DNA from 2 places in the Geobacillus sp. C56-T2 genome. Region 2 is predicted to be linked to the other one. Evidence: a T-box and tRNA genes for the amino acid it is inferred to sense, from the RefSeq annotation. Region 2 holds a T-box; the other holds one or more tRNA genes.
What was found. The T-box of region 2 lies ahead of GC56T2_RS12900 (valine--tRNA ligase). A T-box ahead of a tRNA ligase gene usually reads a tRNA of that ligase, here a tRNA-Val.
Positions count from the first base shown of each region.

Region 1: it encodes a tRNA-Val, which carries the amino acid that the T-box ahead of GC56T2_RS12900 (valine--tRNA ligase) is inferred to sense. The anticodon was not compared.

Region 1 is NZ_VJWB01000001.1:84,016-93,049, forward strand. Features, by position in the region: gene folP (dihydropteroate synthase) at 1-418, shown strand, start outside; gene folB (dihydroneopterin aldolase) at 411-770, shown strand; gene folK (2-amino-4-hydroxy-6-hydroxymethyldihydropteridine diphosphokinase) at 771-1,298, shown strand; gene GC56T2_RS00435 (helix-turn-helix domain-containing protein) at 1,250-1,471, shown strand; gene dusB (tRNA dihydrouridine synthase DusB) at 1,488-2,489, shown strand; gene lysS (lysine--tRNA ligase) at 2,764-4,248, shown strand; rRNA gene rrf (5S ribosomal RNA) at 4,488-4,604, shown strand; tRNA gene GC56T2_RS00455 (tRNA-Val) at 4,613-4,688, shown strand; tRNA gene GC56T2_RS00460 (tRNA-Lys) at 5,100-5,175, shown strand; tRNA gene GC56T2_RS00465 (tRNA-Leu) at 5,186-5,270, shown strand; tRNA gene GC56T2_RS00470 (tRNA-Gly) at 5,280-5,354, shown strand; tRNA gene GC56T2_RS00475 (tRNA-Leu) at 5,386-5,471, shown strand; tRNA gene GC56T2_RS00480 (tRNA-Arg) at 5,475-5,548, shown strand; tRNA gene GC56T2_RS00485 (tRNA-Pro) at 5,553-5,626, shown strand; tRNA gene GC56T2_RS00490 (tRNA-Ala) at 5,640-5,712, shown strand; rRNA gene GC56T2_RS00495 (16S ribosomal RNA) at 5,989-7,546, shown strand; rRNA gene GC56T2_RS00500 (23S ribosomal RNA) at 7,939-9,034, shown strand, end outside.
Region 2 is NZ_VJWB01000001.1:2,577,269-2,586,302, reverse strand. Features, by position in the region: partial or broken gene GC56T2_RS18180 (uroporphyrinogen-III synthase) at 1-239, shown strand, start outside; gene hemB (porphobilinogen synthase) at 291-1,265, shown strand; gene hemL (glutamate-1-semialdehyde 2,1-aminomutase) at 1,281-2,570, shown strand; gene spoVID (stage VI sporulation protein D) at 2,781-3,842, shown strand; gene ysxE (spore coat protein YsxE) at 3,886-4,917, shown strand; gene GC56T2_RS12905 (hypothetical protein) at 5,042-5,230, opposite strand; T-box leader at 5,370-5,710, shown strand; gene GC56T2_RS12900 (valine--tRNA ligase) at 5,810-8,452, shown strand; gene GC56T2_RS12895 (bifunctional folylpolyglutamate synthase/dihydrofolate synthase) at 8,586-9,034, shown strand, end outside.

The DNA.
Region 1 (9,034 bases), 2.5 Mb from region 2:
TATTTTAATGCACAACCGCCGCGATATGGCGTATCGCGAGTTGATTTCCGACATGATCGCTGATTTGCAGGAAAGCATTCGCATTGCCAAAGGAGCCGGTGTGAAAGAGGAAAACATCATTTTAGACCCAGGCATCGGCTTCGCCAAGACGGTCGAGCATAACTTGGAAGTGATGCGCCGTCTTGACGAATTTGCCGCTCTTGGCTATCCGCTGTTGCTCGGTACGTCGCGCAAACGGTTTATCGGCCATGTGCTCAATGTCCCAGTTGAGGAGCGGCTGGAAGGGACGGGCGCGACCGTTTGCCTCGGCATCGTCAAAGGCGTGCATATCGTCCGTGTCCACGATGTATTGCCGATCGCTCGCATGGCGAAAATGATGGATGCTATGCTCGGGAAGGGAGAGAGCGGCCATCGATAAAATTTACGTGCACGGCATGGAATTTTACGGTTACCACGGGGTGCTTCGCGAAGAAAACATCCTCGGCCAGCGGTTTTTAGTCGATGTGACGCTGGAGCTCGATTTGCAGCCCGCTGGGCGGAGCGATCGTCTTGAGTATACCGTCAACTACGCCGATGTGTACGAGCACTGCCGGGTGATCGTGGAAGAGCGGACGTTTGCCTTGATCGAGGCGGTCGCTGAAGCGATCGCTGCCGACTTGCTCGCCGTCTTTCCTGTTGTTCAGCGTTGCATTGTCAAAGTGACAAAGCCGAATCCGCCGATCCGCGGCCATTATCAATATGTCGCAGTCGAAATTGATAGGGGTCGTTAAATGGAAAACATTGCATATCTCGCTTTAGGCTCTAACCTTGGAGATCGTGTTTCCTATTTGCGTTCTGCCATTGAAGCGCTCTATCATCATAAAGAAATTTTTATCACCTCCAGCTCATCGATTTATGAAACTGATCCGGTTGGCTACGTCAATCAAGGCAAGTTTTTAAACATGGTGATCGAGGTGGCGACAACGCTATCACCGTTTGCCTTGCTTGACGTGACTCAAGAAATCGAACAAAAATTGGGGAGAAAAAGGGAAGTTCGTTGGGGGCCGCGAACGTTAGACCTTGACATTTTGCTGTATAATCATGAAAATATTGAGACAGAGCAACTGACGATCCCGCATCCGCGCATGATGGAGCGGGCGTTTGTGCTCATTCCGTTGTTGGAAGTCAATGCGTTTGTGACCATACCAACTCTTTCTGAACCGCTAACCGACATCATTGACCGGCTGCCGGACAAAAAAGGAGTTCGCCTATGGAAGCAGAAAGATGGGGAAGACGTATTCGCGCTTTTCGAAAGCTGAAAGGATATACACAAGAAAAGTTGGCTAAGGAGCTTGGCATTTCAGTATCCATCCTTGGTGAAATTGAGCGTGGTAATCGGATGCCATCCGATGCGCTCATCGGGCAAATCGCCGAACGGTTGAATGTGTCAGTGGAGGAGCTGTCTCCGCCAACGTTCGAATCAAACAAGTAGAAAGGAGGCGTTTTCGATGTTTCGCATCGGTGACGTCGAAATCAAAAACCGTGTTGTGCTCGCCCCGATGGCAGGCGTGTGCAACTCGGCGTTCCGCCTGACCGTCAAAGAATTCGGTGCCGGGCTCGTATGCGCTGAGATGGTCAGCGACAAAGGAATCGTATACAACAATGAAAAAACGTTGAATATGTTGTACATCGATGAGCGGGAAAAGCCGATCAGTTTGCAAATTTTCGGCGGCGAGAAAGAAACGCTTGTCAAAGCGGCGAAATTTGTCGATAAAAATACGAATGCCGATATCATCGACATTAACATGGGCTGTCCAGTGCCGAAAATTACAAATTGTGACGCTGGAGCGAAATGGCTGCTTGATCCGAATAAAATCTATGATGTCGTTGCCGCGATTGTTGATGCTGTGGAAAAACCGGTCACGGTGAAAATGCGGATCGGTTGGGATGAACAGCACATTTACGCCGTCGAAAACGCTCAAGCCGTCGAGCGCGCCGGCGGCAAAGCTGTCGCTGTCCACGGACGGACAAGGGTGCAAATGTATGAAGGAAAAGCGGATTGGAACATCATCAAGCAAGTGAAAGAAGCGGTCAACATCCCGGTCATCGGCAACGGCGATGTCAAAACGCCGCAAGATGCCAAACGGATGCTGGAAGAGACAGGAGTCGACGGTGTCATGATCGGGCGGGCGGCGCTCGGCAATCCGTGGATGATCTACCGCACGGTCCGCTATTTAGAAACGGGGGAACTCATCCCCGAACCAACGCCGCGGGAAAAAATCGACGTCTGCCTGTTGCATTTGGATCGATTGATTGCCTTAAAAGGCGAATATATCGCCGTAAAAGAAATGCGTAAACACGCTGCTTGGTATTTAAAGGGCATTCGCGGTGCAGCGAAAATCCGCAATGCCATCAACGAATGCGAAACGCGAGACGAACTGGCCGCGCTGTTGCTTCAAGTAGCGGAAGAAGCAGAAGCCCAAGCAGCGGCGAACGCCGAAGCTGTTTAGCATCGCTTTGCAAGACGGTTCCTGCTCCGAAGCAAAGGGAGAGTGGGGAATGCGTCAAGACGCAACCGAAGGCGGTGATCGAACCGTGGGGCGCACGGGGATCGCTCAGCCCATTTTCCGGCATAAGATGGGATGATCAGAGAAGCCCCCGTCTTCTATGCATGACCATAGAAGATGACATGGTCCAACAAGGACGATGTTCATGCAGCGGAGAACTGCCAGCGGGTGCTGGCAGTATTTTTCGTAAAAAATCGCTAAATGGAGTGAATGAGCTATGAGTCACGAAGAATTGAACGACCAACTGCGCGTCCGCAGGGAAAAGCTGAAAAAAATCGAAGAATTGGGCGTCGACCCATTTGGCAAACGGTTCGAGCGCACGCACAAGGCACAAGAGCTATTTGAACTATACGGTGAATGGTCAAAAGAGCAGCTAGAAGAAAACCCGATCGAAGTCGCTATCGCCGGTCGCATTATGACTAAGCGCGGCAAAGGCAAAGCGGGATTTGCCCACATCCAAGACGTTACAGGGCAAATCCAAATTTATGTCCGCCAAGACGATGTCGGCGAACAACAGTACGAACTGTTTAAAATCTCCGACCTTGGCGATATCGTTGGCGTGCGTGGCACGGTGTTCAAAACGAAAGTCGGCGAACTTTCCATTAAGGTGTCGTCGTACGAATTTTTGACCAAGTCGTTGCGCCCGCTGCCTGAGAAGTACCACGGCCTTAAGGACATTGAGCAGCGCTACCGCCAGCGTTATCTCGATTTAATCATGAATCCGGAAAGCAAGAAGACGTTTATTACTCGCAGTTTGATCATCCAATCGATGCGGCGGTATCTTGACAGCCATGGCTACTTAGAAGTCGAAACACCGATGATGCACGCCGTAGCAGGCGGTGCGGCTGCACGTCCGTTCATTACGCATCATAACGCATTGGATATGACGCTTTATATGCGAATCGCCATCGAGCTCCATTTAAAACGGCTCATCGTCGGCGGTTTGGAAAAGGTGTATGAAATCGGCCGCGTTTTCCGGAACGAAGGCATTTCCACCCGCCATAATCCGGAGTTTACGATGCTCGAATTGTACGAGGCGTACGCCGATTTCCGCGACATCATGAAACTGACCGAAAATTTGATCGCCCACATCGCCAATGAAGTGCTCGGAACGACGAAAATTCAATACGGCGAACATACCGTTGACTTAACGCCCGAATGGCGGCGCCTCCATATGGTTGACGCCATCAAGGAATATGTCGGCGTCGATTTCTGGCGACAGATGAGCGACGAAGAGGCGCGGGAACTGGCGAAAGAACATGGCGTGGAAGTCGCTCCCCACATGACCTTTGGCCATATTGTCAACGAGTTTTTTGAACAAAAAGTCGAGTCCCATCTTATCCAGCCGACGTTTATTTACGGCCATCCGGTTGAAATTTCGCCATTGGCCAAGAAAAATCCGGACGACCCGCGTTTTACCGACCGATTTGAGCTGTTTATCGTCGGGCGCGAACATGCCAATGCCTTTACCGAACTGAACGACCCGATCGATCAGCGTCAACGCTTCGAGGCGCAGCTAAAAGAGCGCGAACAAGGAAACGATGAAGCGCATGAAATGGACGAGGACTTCCTTGAAGCGCTTGAATACGGCATGCCGCCAACAGGCGGGCTTGGCATCGGTGTCGACCGCTTGGTGATGCTCTTGACCAACTCGCCGTCCATTCGTGACGTGCTGCTCTTCCCACAGATGCGCCATAAATGACAATGATCGTCCCCTGTGTCTTTCCTTGACAGGGGACGATTGGCTATTGACTTTAAAACAAGAAGCGTATAGAATAAAAGTCGTCTTTATGAACGAAGGTAAAAAATCACCGTTGACAAACCGTTTTTGGTGTGCTATATTATGATAGCATGCTGAAATGACAACTGTTGCGTTCAAAAATAAAGATTGTATTGACAAACGCAACAATTCGGCTATAATATGACTTGTCTAATTGGTCGCCTAGTGGTGATAGCGGAGGGGAAACACCCGTTCCCATCCCGAACACGGAAGTTAAGCCCTCCAGCGCCGATGGTAGTTGGGGCCAGCGCCCCTGCAAGAGTAGGTCGCTGCTAGGCGATGGCGTGGAGGATTAGCTCAGCTGGGAGAGCACTTGCCTTACAAGCAAGGGGTCGGCGGTTCGATCCCGTCATCCTCCACCATCTTAACCTATCCCTTTGGCGCAACAACGAGCGCTGCATCTTCGAAATCGCTACGAGTTGTCCCGACGCACTCGGCATCTTCGAGTCAGCTGGCAGAGGAAGGGACATCGTCAAAGATCTGAGTGTATACCAAACCATGAGCCATTCGCTCAGTAACGAGCAATGCATCTTCGGGTTGACTGCGAGTTGCCTCGACGCATCGAGCTTCCTCGAAACAACTGGTAGAGGAAGAGGCAGGTAGAGCTCATCAGTACTTAGAGTGTTATGATCACATGAGCCATTCACTCAGTAGGTAGAGCAACGAGCGCTACATCTTCGAAATTGCTGCGAGTTGTCCCGACGCACTCGGCATCTTCGAGTCAGCTGGTAGAGGAAGGGACATCGTCAAATATGTGAGTGTATCCTAACGATGAGCCATTAGCTCAGTAGGTAGAGCATCTGACTTTTAATCAGAGGGTCGGAGGTTCGAGTCCTCCATGGCTCACCACAATTGATTTGCGGGTGTGGCGGAATTGGCAGACGCGCTAGATTCAGGGTCTAGTGCCCTTCACGGGCGTGGGGGTTCGAGTCCCTTCACCCGCATAAAATTGGGCGGAAGTAGTTCAGTGGTAGAACACCACCTTGCCAAGGTGGGGGTCGCGGGTTCGAGTCCCGTCTTCCGCTCCATTTATTTGTCTTTAATCGATTTTGCCTGTTAGCCGGGGTGGCGGAATTGGCAGACGCACAGGACTTAAAATCCTGGGGTAGGTAACTACCGTGCCGGTTCGAGTCCGGCCCTCGGCACTTGCGCTCGTAGCTCAATTGGATAGAGCATCTGACTACGGATCAGAAGGTTAGGGGTTCGAATCCTCTCGAGCGCGTTAGCGGGAAGTAGCTCAGCTTGGTAGAGCACATGGTTTGGGACCATGGGGTCGCAGGTTCAAATCCTGTCTTCCCGATCGCGGAGCACGTGGGGCCTTAGCTCAGCTGGGAGAGCGCCTGCTTTGCACGCAGGAGGTCATCGGTTCGATCCCGATAGGCTCCATCCTCGTTCCTTGAAAACTGAACGAAACGAAGCGCAACGAAAGGCTGAGGCCGCTTGCCTATCGGCGAAACGCGCTGAGAGGCCCGCGAGGAGGCTCGAACCAAGCTTTGCTTGGTTCTGCGTGGGTGGTGCCACAGGAGCGTATGCAATGTGTCGCCGCAGCAGCGGGACACGAAGCGTCGCGAGCCGATAGCGGCCGAAGCTAGACAATACGAAAAGCGGAGGCCGCTTGACACGTTTGGTGTCGGCGCCGAAGCTTACAAAGCCAATCAACTTTCATTGGAGAGTTTGATCCTGGCTCAGGACGAACGCTGGCGGCGTGCCTAATACATGCAAGTCGAGCGGACCGAATCGGAGCTTGCTCTGGTTGGGTCAGCGGCGGACGGGTGAGTAACACGTGGGCAACCTGCCCGCAAGACCGGGATAACTCCGGGAAACCGGAGCTAATACCGGATAACACCGAAGACCGCATGGTCTTTGGTTGAAAGGCGGCCTTTGGCTGTCACTTGCGGATGGGCCCGCGGCGCATTAGCTAGTTGGTGAGGTAACGGCTCACCAAGGCGACGATGCGTAGCCGGCCTGAGAGGGTGACCGGCCACACTGGGACTGAGACACGGCCCAGACTCCTACGGGAGGCAGCAGTAGGGAATCTTCCGCAATGGACGAAAGTCTGACGGAGCGACGCCGCGTGAGCGAAGAAGGCCTTCGGGTCGTAAAGCTCTGTTGTGAGGGACGAAGGAGCGCCGTTTGAACAAGGCGGCGCGGTGACGGTACCTCACGAGAAAGCCCCGGCTAACTACGTGCCAGCAGCCGCGGTAATACGTAGGGGGCGAGCGTTGTCCGGAATTATTGGGCGTAAAGCGCGCGCAGGCGGCTCCTTAAGTCTGATGTGAAAGCCCACGGCTCAACCGTGGAGGGTCATTGGAAACTGGGGAGCTTGAGTGCAGGAGAGGGGAGCGGAATTCCACGTGTAGCGGTGAAATGCGTAGAGATGTGGAGGAACACCAGTGGCGAAGGCGGCTCTCTGGCCTGTAACTGACGCTGAGGCGCGAAAGCGTGGGGAGCAAACAGGATTAGATACCCTGGTAGTCCACGCCGTAAACGATGAGTGCTAAGTGTTAGAGGGGTCACACCCTTTAGTGCTGCAGCTAACGCGATAAGCACTCCGCCTGGGGAGTACGGCCGCAAGGCTGAAACTCAAAGGAATTGACGGGGGCCCGCACAAGCGGTGGAGCATGTGGTTTAATTCGAAGCAACGCGAAGAACCTTACCAGGTCTTGACATCCCCTGACAACCCAAGAGATTGGGCGTTCCCCCTTCGGGGGGACAGGGTGACAGGTGGTGCATGGTTGTCGTCAGCTCGTGTCGTGAGATGTTGGGTTAAGTCCCGCAACGAGCGCAACCCTCGCCTCTAGTTGCCAGCATTCGGTTGGGCACTCTAGAGGGACTGCCGGCGACAAGTCGGAGGAAGGTGGGGATGACGTCAAATCATCATGCCCCTTATGACCTGGGCTACACACGTGCTACAATGGGCGGTACAAAGGGCAGCGAACCCGCGAGGGGGAGCGAATCCCAAAAAGCCGCTCTCAGTTCGGATTGCAGGCTGCAACTCGCCTGCATGAAGCCGGAATCGCTAGTAATCGCGGATCAGCATGCCGCGGTGAATACGTTCCCGGGCCTTGTACACACCGCCCGTCACACCACGAGAGCTTGCAACACCCGAAGTCGGTGCGGTAACCCTGACGGGAGCCAGCCGCCGAAGGTGGGGCAAGTGATTGGGGTGAAGTCGTAACAAGGTAGCCGTACCGGAAGGTGCGGCTGGATCACCTCCTTTCTAAGGGGAAAAGCGGAGGCCGCCCGCCTATCGGCGAAACGCGCTGGAGGGCCTGCGAGGAGGCTCGAACCAAGCTTTGCTTGGTTCTGCGTGGGTGGTGCCACAGGAGCGTATGCAATGTGTTGCCGCCGCAGCAGGACCGAAGCGTCGCGAGCCGATGGCGGCCGGAGCTAGACAGTAGTCCATATGCATGAACACCGCGCTTTCGTTTCGTTCAGTTTTGAAGGAATGAGAATTCCTTCCACTGCTTCGTTTGCGTCTGCGTCTACAAGCGAGTCCAGAGAAGCTAGATTCCTCGACGCAAACCAGCAAAGAAGCAAGCTCAATGGAGCGACTTCGTTCCTTGAAAACTAGATAACCGATACACAAAAGGAAGAAGCCGAGACGCTGTAGGTTAAGCTAGAAAGGGCGCACGGTGGATGCCTTGGCACTAGGAGCCGATGAAGGACGGGGCAAACGCCGAAACGCTCCGGGGAGCTGTAAGCAAGCGTGGATCCGGAGATGTCCGAATGGGGGAACCCACTGTCCGTAATGGGGCAGTATCCATGCCTGAATCCATAGGGCATGGAGGGCACACCCGGGGAACTGAAACATCTTAGTACCCGGAGGAGAAGAAAGCAAACGCGATTCCCTGAGTAGCGGCGAGCGAAACGGGAACAGCCCAAACCAAGAGGCGTGCCTCTTGGGGTTGTAGGACCGCTCACTATGGGAGTGAGAAAGGAACGGGGTAGACGAACCGGTCTGGAACGGCCGGCCAGAGAAGGTGAGAGCCCTGTAGTCGAAACTTCGTTCCCTCCCGAGCGGCTCCTGAGTACGGCGGGACACGAGGAATCCCGTCGGAAGCAGGGAGGACCATCTCCCAAGGCTAAATACTCCCTAGTGACCGATAGCGAACCAGTACCGTGAGGGAAAGGTGAAAAGCACCCCGGAAGGGGAGTGAAAGAGAACCTGAAACCGTGTGCCTACAAGTAGTCAGAGCCCGTTCATGGGTGATGGCGTGCCTTTTGTAGAATGAACCGGCGAGTGACGATGGCGTGCGAGGTTAAGCCGGAGAGGCGGAGCCGCAGCGAAAGCGAGTCTGAACAGGGCGCAGGAGTACGTCGTCGTCGACCCGAAACCAGGTGATCTACCCATGTCCAGGGTGAAGGCCGGGTAACACCGGCTGGAGGCCCGAACCCACGCACGTTGAAAAGTGCGGGGATGAGGTGTGGGTAGGGGTGAAATGCCAATCGAACTTGGAGATAGCTGGTTCTCCCCGAAATAGCTTTAGGGCTAGCCTCGGGTGTAAGAGTCTTGGAGGTAGAGCACTGATTGGGCTAGGGGCCCTCATCGGGTTACCGAACCCAGTCAAACTCCGAATGCCAACGACTTATGCCCGGGAGTCAGACTGCGAGTGATAAGATCCGTGGTCGAGAGGGAAACAGCCCAGATCGCCAGCTAAGGCCCCCAAGTGCACGTTCAGTGGAAAAGGATGTGGAGTTGCGAAGA
Region 2 (9,034 bases):
ATGAGACGGTGCTAGATGCGAGCGGACGAGAGCGGCTCTTGTCGCTGCTTCGCGCGCGCAAGGTCGATGTCGTGACATTGATGAGTCCATCAGCGGTCACCAGCCTCGTCCGCCTGCTCGGCCGCGAAGCCGCCCTCCTTCTTTCCGGCACGGCCGTCGCCTGCATCGGGCCGGTGACGAAAGACGCGGCGGAGCGGCAAGGAATCGCCGTCCAGATTTGTCCCACTGATTACACGGCCGATGGTATAATCAGAGCGATGGAACAATATTTTTCCATGGAGGGGACGCGCATGACATTACCGTTTGACCGCCATCGCCGTCTGCGGCAAACAGCCGCCATTCGGGCGATGGTGCGGGAGACGCATCTTCATGTTGATGATTTCATCTACCCACTGTTTGTCGTGGAAGGGAGCGGCATTCGCCGCGAAGTGTCGTCGATGCCGGGGGTGTACCATTTATCGCTCGATCGTCTGCCAGAAGAAATCGATGACATCGCCAAGCTTGGCATTCGGGCGGTGATGGTGTTTGGCGTGCCCAATGAAAAAGACGAGGTCGGTTCGCAGGCGTACTGTGAAACCGGAATCGTTCAGCGGGCGATTCGCCAAATCAAAGCGCAGCATCCGGAAATGGTCGTGATCGCCGATACGTGTTTGTGCGAGTATACGAGCCACGGCCATTGCGGCGTCGTGGAAAACGATCAAGTGCTGAACGACCCGTCGCTTGAGCTGCTCGCCAAGACGGCGGTCAGCCAAGCGCAGGCGGGCGCTGATATCATCGCCCCGTCGAACATGATGGACGGATTTGTCGCCGCCATTCGCCGCGGGCTTGACGAAGCCGGGTTTGTGAACGTGCCGATCATGTCGTACGCGATCAAATACGCGTCGGCGTTTTACGGCCCGTTCCGCGAAGCCGCGGACAGCGCGCCGCAATTCGGGGACCGGAAAACGTACCAAATGGATCCGGCCAACCGCCTCGAGGCGTTTCGGGAAGCGGAGTCGGATGTCAAAGAAGGCGCTGATTTCTTGATGGTGAAGCCGGCGCTCGCCTACATGGACATCATCCGCGACATTAAAAACCGGTTCCCGCTGCCGCTTGTCGCCTATAATGTGAGCGGCGAATATTCGATGATCAAAGCGGCGGCGCAAAACGGCTGGATTGACGAAAAGGCGGTCGTGATGGAAATGCTGACTGGAATGAAGCGGGCGGGCGCTGATCTGATCATTACGTATTTTGCGAAAGATGTAGCCCGTTGGCTTGCCGAATAGAAAGGGGGCGGAATCGTGCGCAGCTATGATCGTTCAAAAGCGGCTTATGAAGAAGCGGTGCGGCTGATGCCGGGCGGAGTGAACAGCCCGGTGCGCGCCTTCAAGTCGGTTGGGATGACGCCGATTTTTATGGCGCGCGGCCAAGGCTCGAAAATTTACGATATTGACGGCAATGAATATATCGATTATGTGCTGTCGTGGGGTCCGCTCATTTTAGGACATGCCCATCCGCACGTCGTTGAGGCGTTGAAGCGGGTGGCGGAGCAAGGAACGAGCTTCGGCGCCCCGACGCTGCTTGAAAATGAGCTCGCCAAGCTCGTCATCGAGCGGGTGCCGTCCGTCGAGGTCGTGCGCATGGTCAACTCCGGCACCGAGGCGACGATGAGCGCTTTGCGTTTGGCGCGCGGCTATACGAAACGCAACAAAATCCTTAAATTTGAGGGCAGCTATCATGGCCATGGCGATTCGCTGCTCATTAAAGCCGGCTCCGGCGTGGCGACGCTCGGCTTGCCGGACAGCCCGGGCGTGCCGGAGGCGGTCGCCCAGCATACGATCACGGTGCCGTACAACGATTTGGACAGCGTCCGCTATGCGTTTAGGCGGTTTGGCGAAGACATTGCGGCGGTGATCGTCGAGCCGGTCGCCGGCAACATGGGAGTCGTGCCGCCCGTTCCCGGCTTTTTGGAAGGGCTGCGCGAGGTGACGAAACAATACGGCGCTTTGTTGATTTTCGATGAGGTCATGACCGGGTTCCGCGTCGACTATCATTGCGCGCAAGGATATTACGGCGTGGAGCCGGATTTGACGTGCCTTGGCAAAGTGATCGGCGGCGGCCTGCCGGTCGGAGCGTACGGCGGCAAAGCGGAGATCATGGAGTTTGTCGCCCCGAGCGGGCCGGTCTATCAAGCGGGCACGCTGTCCGGCAACCCGCTCGCCATGACGGCCGGTTACGAAACGCTTCGGCAATTGACGCCGGAAGTGTACGAAGAGCTTGGTCGCAAGGCGGCTCGCCTTGCCGACGGTCTTCATCAGGCGGCGGAAAAGTACGGCATTCCGCACACGATCAACCGCGCTGGATCGATGATTGGCTTTTTCTTCACCAACGAGCCGGTGGTCAACTACGAGATAGCGAAAACGTCCGACTTGGAGCTGTTTGCCGCCTATTATCGGGAAATGGCGAACGAAGGCGTTTTCTTGCCGCCGTCGCAATTTGAAGGGCTGTTTTTGTCGACGGCGCATAGCGATGAAGACATTGAATATACGATCGCCGCTGCCGAACGGGTGTTTACCCGCCTGCGCGGCTGAGCGAAACGAGGGTGTCCCAAAAGCGGGATACCCTCTTTCGTTGCTGCATAGACGTGCTGGCTGCTTCTGCCGTGATCGGTGGTGCCGATTTTAAAGGCAGACAACCTGTTGGGTCAGCCCGATTTTTTTATCATACTGTCCTTTTTTCGCTCATACAATGGATACTGTCATAGAAACCATTTGGCGAAGGGACGGAAGGAGGAGGCCCGGTTGGAGCAGTCGTATTTGCGTTTTTCGCTCGAAGAATCGGTCTGGTTTCAAAGCGGACAGGAAGTCGCTGAGTTTTTGTCCATTTCTCTCGATCCGGTCATTTCCGTTGAGGAGTATGATCAATATATCACGATTCGCGGCGCGCTTGAGTTAAGCGGGGAGTTCCGCTCAGCGCAGCCGAAACTAGCTGCTGCCGAGGAAGAGGACGCGTTTGATTTGGCGAGCTATCGGTTCATTCAGCACATCGCGGTGCGCGACGACGGCATCAGCGAACTGTCGCACCGATTCCCTATTGATATCACGATTCCGAAAAACCGGATTCGCTCGCTTGATGACGTGTACGTGACGGTCGAATCGTTTGACTATGAGTTGGGCGACAATGGCCGGTTGGTGGTGACCGCCGATATTTCCATCAGCGGCATCAGCGACGCGCCGCTCGCTTCCGAGTTGCCGGCTGATGAGGAAGAAGAGCCGCTGTTTGCCCCGTTTGAATCAGTGGCACGCAAAGAGGCAGCCGACGATGAAGCGTTTACATCGGAGAACCAACCCGCTAGTGAGGCGGGCGAACAGCCTGTCGCCGCAGTCAGTGAAGCGCCGCCTTCCACCGTTGAGCCAGCGGCTGTGCGTCATGAAGAAACGCTGTCTGATGAAACAGAGGATGTAAAAGAGCCGTTTTTGCCGCTTGAGACGGAAACGAAAGCCGTCAACGCGGAAGGGGAAGAGAAGATTGATTCCGTGTTGCCGCCAACGGAGGCGAAAGTATCGATCGGGGCCGCTAAAAAAGCGGTGAGTGAAGAGGACGAGGAAGAACAACAAGCGGAAGTGAAAAGCGAAAACGCCCTTTATTTGACGAAGCTGTTTGCCAAAAGTGAAGCGGAAGAGTTTACAACCGTCAAAATTTGCATCGTCCAGCAAGGGGATTCGTTGGACAAGATTGCGGAACGATATGAGGTGACCGTTTCTCAGCTTTTGCGCGCCAACGATTTGGAAAGCCCGGATGACGTCCACGAAGGGCAGCTGCTCTATATTCCGGCCATGGCGGGAAGCCGTTCGTTCTCATGAACAGGGCGCTTTCCGCTTCTTTTGCCGTCAAGGGGGCATCACGATGGATGGACGGTTTGCCAGCCAGCGCGCTCTGCTTGCCCAATATGGGGTGACGCCGGAGCGCATCGAACAGCGGGGCAAAGTAGCGAAAGTGTACACGACAAACGGCGTTTTCGCTTTAAAGGCGCTCCATGACGAACGGGAGGCGGCAGCGGTTTGGCAGTCGCTTCGCTACTATGGCCGCCGTTGTCCGCCGGTGTACGGGACGCGCCAACAGTCACTGTTTGCGGTCGATGGAGGCCGCCTTTATTATTTGCAGGCTTGGCATGACCAAGGGGCGAAAGCGGACGACGAGGTTGTCCGCTCTTTCTTTCGCGGGTTGGCCGAGCTGCACCGCGCCACCATCCGCACGGTGGCGGTAAAAGAGGAAGAAATCGAAGCGTACCGCCAGCAAAAAAAGAACGAATGGCAACGAGCGCGAGCTTTATGGGAAGAGCGAGTCGAAACGTATGAATCGGCGTGGTACATGTCGCCGTTTCAGCTCCAATGCTGCACCTATTTTCATGAAGTGATGCGCGCGTATTCGTTCGCCGAGGAGCAGTTGGCTGCGTGGGAGGAGGCGCTCAAGGAAACGAAGCAATGGCGGACGGCTTGGGTGCACGGAAAAGCGCGCCTCTCCCACTACGTGGCGCCGTATTGGATCAGCTGGGAGCGGGCGCATTGGAATTCGCCAGTATACGATTTGATCGCCGCGTTTCGCGCTCATGTTCAAACGTTTCCGCCGCTTGCACGGGCGTGGCTTGATGGCATCGATGAATATGAAAAAGCGTTGCCACTATCCGCCGGGGAACGGGCGTTTTTATACGGCCACTTGGCCGAGCCGCGTAGGTTTGTCCGCTGTTTGGAGCGATATGAAGCCACCCGGCGGACGGAACGGAACGAGCGGGCCTACGTCGCCGCCTTGCAGCGCTGTTATTTTGCCTTTAAAAACATGGAAGCGGTCGTCATGCATCTTGTCCAGCGCGATGCCGCACGGCAACAAAAAGAGATGAGTGACGCCGAAGCGCCGATCGATGAACAAGGTCAAGACTAAATCCATCCTCCAACGGAAAACGATCCGGAAACGCCTATGGCCATGGAAGCCGAAAACGTTGGTGAAAAACCGCTCGTTGCCTTGAGCGATGATAAGTTGAATGTTTGTTTTACATCCGATTCTCCTAAATCCATTCCAAACGGAACGCGACAGCCGCCAACACAAGAATGGCCAATAAAAGCACGTCAAACGTTGTCGGCAGCAAAATGGTGCGGATCGCCTGAAAAACGGCGAGCGGAATGATCACTTGGGCGCAGATGGCGCGCACTTGCCGCAGCCACGGCGGCCATGAGTACGGATTGAAACGCCGCATCGGTCGTCCCTCCTTCTCCGGTTTACTATACAATATGAGACGGGTGAACGTTTGTCACCAAATGGCTTTCTGTCGAATAAATCAATAAAAACTTGGCAAAGATGATGGACAATGGTAGTATAATAATCGAACGATGACGACAAAAGCGAAGACGGGGAGGAGTACAGCGGCCCGCGCCTGCAGAGAGGGAAATCAGAAAGCTGCGAGATTTCCTAGGATGGCGGCTGCTGGAAGGTCGCCCTTGAGCTGCTTCGTTGAAAGGCGCTGCTGCCGAGTAGAGGAAGCCGGTTGATTGCCGTTATGCCAATGAAGCGCTTAAGCCCTAGAGGGCGGTGGTTGAAAGACGCCGTTTCCAAAGTCGGGGAACGTTGCGGCCGCTTCGGATGGAACATCGCCCGGTGCTTGAACGACACGGTTTTGCCATCCTCTAGGCTTAAGAAAAAAGGTGGTACCGCGAAAGCAGCTCCTTTCGTCCTTTTCGGATGAAAGGGGCTTTTTTGCTTGCCGTCGGCGCGGCATTGCCAAGCAGGAAAGCCGCCGTCGGCCGTATTGTCCATCATGTCGAAGGAGGGAATGATTATGGCACAACATGAAGTGTCAATGCCGCCCAAATACGACCATCGCGCCGTTGAGGCGGGGCGTTATGAATGGTGGCTGAAAGGCAAGTTTTTTGAAGCGACCGGCGATCCGGACAAACAACCGTTTACGATCGTCATTCCGCCGCCGAACGTCACCGGCAAACTGCATTTAGGGCATGCGTGGGATACGACGCTGCAAGACATCATTACCCGCATGAAGCGGATGCAAGGCTATGACGTTCTTTGGCTTCCAGGGATGGATCACGCCGGCATCGCCACCCAGGCGAAAGTGGAAGAGAAGCTGCGCCAGCAAGGATTGTCGCGCTACGATTTAGGCCGGGAGAAATTTTTGGAAGAAACGTGGAAGTGGAAAGAAGAGTACGCCGGCCATATTCGCAGCCAATGGGCGAAGTTAGGGCTTGGCCTCGATTACACGCGCGAGCGGTTTACGCTGGATGAAGGGCTCTCCAAAGCGGTGCGCGAAGTGTTCGTCTCGCTTTACCGGAAAGGGCTCATTTACCGCGGCGAGTACATCATCAACTGGGACCCGGTGACGAAAACGGCGTTGTCGGACATTGAGGTGGTTTATAAAGAAGTAAAAGGCGCGCTCTATCATTTGCGCTATCCGCTCGCTGACGGCTCGGGCTACATTGAAGTGGCGACGACCCGTCCGGAAACGATGCTCGGCGACACGGCCGTTGCTGTGCACCCTGATGATGAGCGATACAAGCACTTGATCGGCAAAATGGTGAAATTGCCGATCGTCGGCCGCGAAATTCCGATCATCGCCGATGAGTACGTCGATATGGAATTCGGCTCCGGGGCGGTGAAAATTACGCCGGCACACGACCCGAACGATTTTGAAATCGGCAACCGCCACAACTTGCCGCGCATTCTCGTCATGAACGAAGACGGCACGATGAATGAAAACGCCATGCAATACCAAGGGCTTGACCGGTTCGAGTGCCGGAAGCAAATCGTCCGCGACTTGCAAGAGCAAGGCGTCCTCTTTAAAATTGAGGAGCACGTCCACTCGGTCGGCCATAGCGAACGGAGCGGAGCGGTCGTTGAGCCGTATTTGTCGACGCAATGGTTCGTCAAAATGAAGCCGCTGGCCGAAGCCGCCATCAAGCTGCAGCAAACCGACGGCAAAGTGCAGTTCGTGCCGGAGCGGTTTGAAAAAACGTATTTGCACTGGCTGGAAAACATCCGCGACTGGTGCATTTCGCGCCAGCTTTGGTGGGGGCACCGGATTCCGGCGTGGTATCATAAAGAAACGGGCGACATTTACGTTGACCATGAGCCGCCGAAAGACATTGAAAACTGGGAGCAAGACCCCGACGTGCTTGATACATGGTTCAGCTCGGCGCTTTGGCCGTTCTCGACAATGGGCTGGCCCGATACCGACTCGCCGGACTACAAGCGCTATTACCCGACCGATGTGCTAGTCACCGGCTATGACATCATTTTCTTCTGGGTATCGCGCATGATTTTCCAAGGGCTTGAGTTCACCGGAAAGCGGCCGTTTAAAGACGTGTTGATCCACGGTCTTGTCCGCGACGCCCAAGGACGGAAAATGAGCAAGTCGCTCGGCAACGGCGTTGATCCGATGGATGTGATCGACCAGTATGGCGCCGATGCGCTCCGCTATTTCTTGGCGACCGGCAGCTCGCCGGGCCAAGATTTGCGCTTCAGCACGGAAAAAGTCGAAGCGACGTGGAATTTTGCTAACAAAATTTGGAACGCCTCGCGCTTTGCCTTGATGAACATGGGCGGCATGACGTACGAGGAGCTGGATTTGAGCGGCGAAAAAACGGTCGCCGACCATTGGATTTTAACGCGCTTAAACGAAACGATCGACACGGTGACGAAGCTCGCCGACAAATACGAGTTTGGCGAAGTCGGACGCACGCTGTACAACTTTATTTGGGACGACTTGTGCGACTGGTACATCGAAATGGCAAAGCTGCCGCTGTACGGCGATGACGAGGCGGCGAAAAAGACGACGCGTTCGGTGTTGGCGTATGTGCTTGACAACACGATGCGCCTGCTTCACCCGTTCATGCCGTTCATTACCGAGGAAATTTGGCAAAACTTGCCGCATGAAGGGGAATCGATCACCGTTGCTCCGTGGCCGCAAGTGCGTCCCGAACTGTCGAACGAAGAAGCGGCTGAAGAAATGCGGATGCTTGTGGACATCATCCGCGCGGTCCGAAACATCCGCGCTGAAGTGAACACACCGCCGAGCAAACCGATTGCGCTCTATATTAAGACAAAAGACGAGCACGTGCGGGCCGCGCTTTTGAAAAACCGCGCTTATTTGGAACGGTTCTGCAATCCGAGCGAGCTGGTCATCGACACCGATGTCCCGGCGCCGGAAAAAGCGATGACCGCTGTCGTCACCGGAGCGGAGCTTATTTTGCCGCTTGAAGGGCTGATCAATATTGAAGAAGAAATCAAGCGGCTTGAAAAAGAGCTTGACAAGTGGAACAAAGAAGTCGAGCGCGTCGAAAAGAAACTGGCCAACGAAGGCTTTTTGGCGAAAGCGCCGGCCCATGTCGTCGAAGAAGAGCGACGCAAGCGGCAAGACTACATCGAAAAACGCGAAGCGGTGAAAGCGCGCCTCGCTGAGCTGAAACGGTAGACAAACGATCTTGCGGTTGATTATGATGAAGACGAATCCGCCATCATGCGGGTTCGTCTTTTTCGCTGGTGGAAGCTGCTTGGCCCATCGCCAGCCTTTCGATCTTGATCTTCTCAAGGGAGGAATCATGAATATGATCCGCACATATGAGGAAGCCGTCGCTTGGATTCACGGGCGGCTGCGGCTTGGCATGAAGCCGGGGCTAAAACGGATGGAATGGATGATGGAAAAGCTCGGCCACCCGGAACGCCGCGTCCGCGCCGTCCATATCGGCGGAACGAACGGAAAAGGGTCGACGGTCGCTTATTTGCGCTCGATTTTGCAAGCGGCGGGGTATTCGGTCGGGACGTTCACTTCGCCGTATGTCGAGCAGTTTAACGAACGGATCAGCGTCAACGGCGAACCGATCGGCGATGACGAAATCGTGGAGCTAGTGCGAGTCATTCAGCCGCTCGCGGACGAACTTGAACGGACGGAACTTGGCGGACCGACCGAGTTTGAAGTGATCACCGCCATGATGCTCTATTACTTCGGCAAACAACACATTCAAGATATTGTGCTCATTGAAGTCGGGCTCGGCGG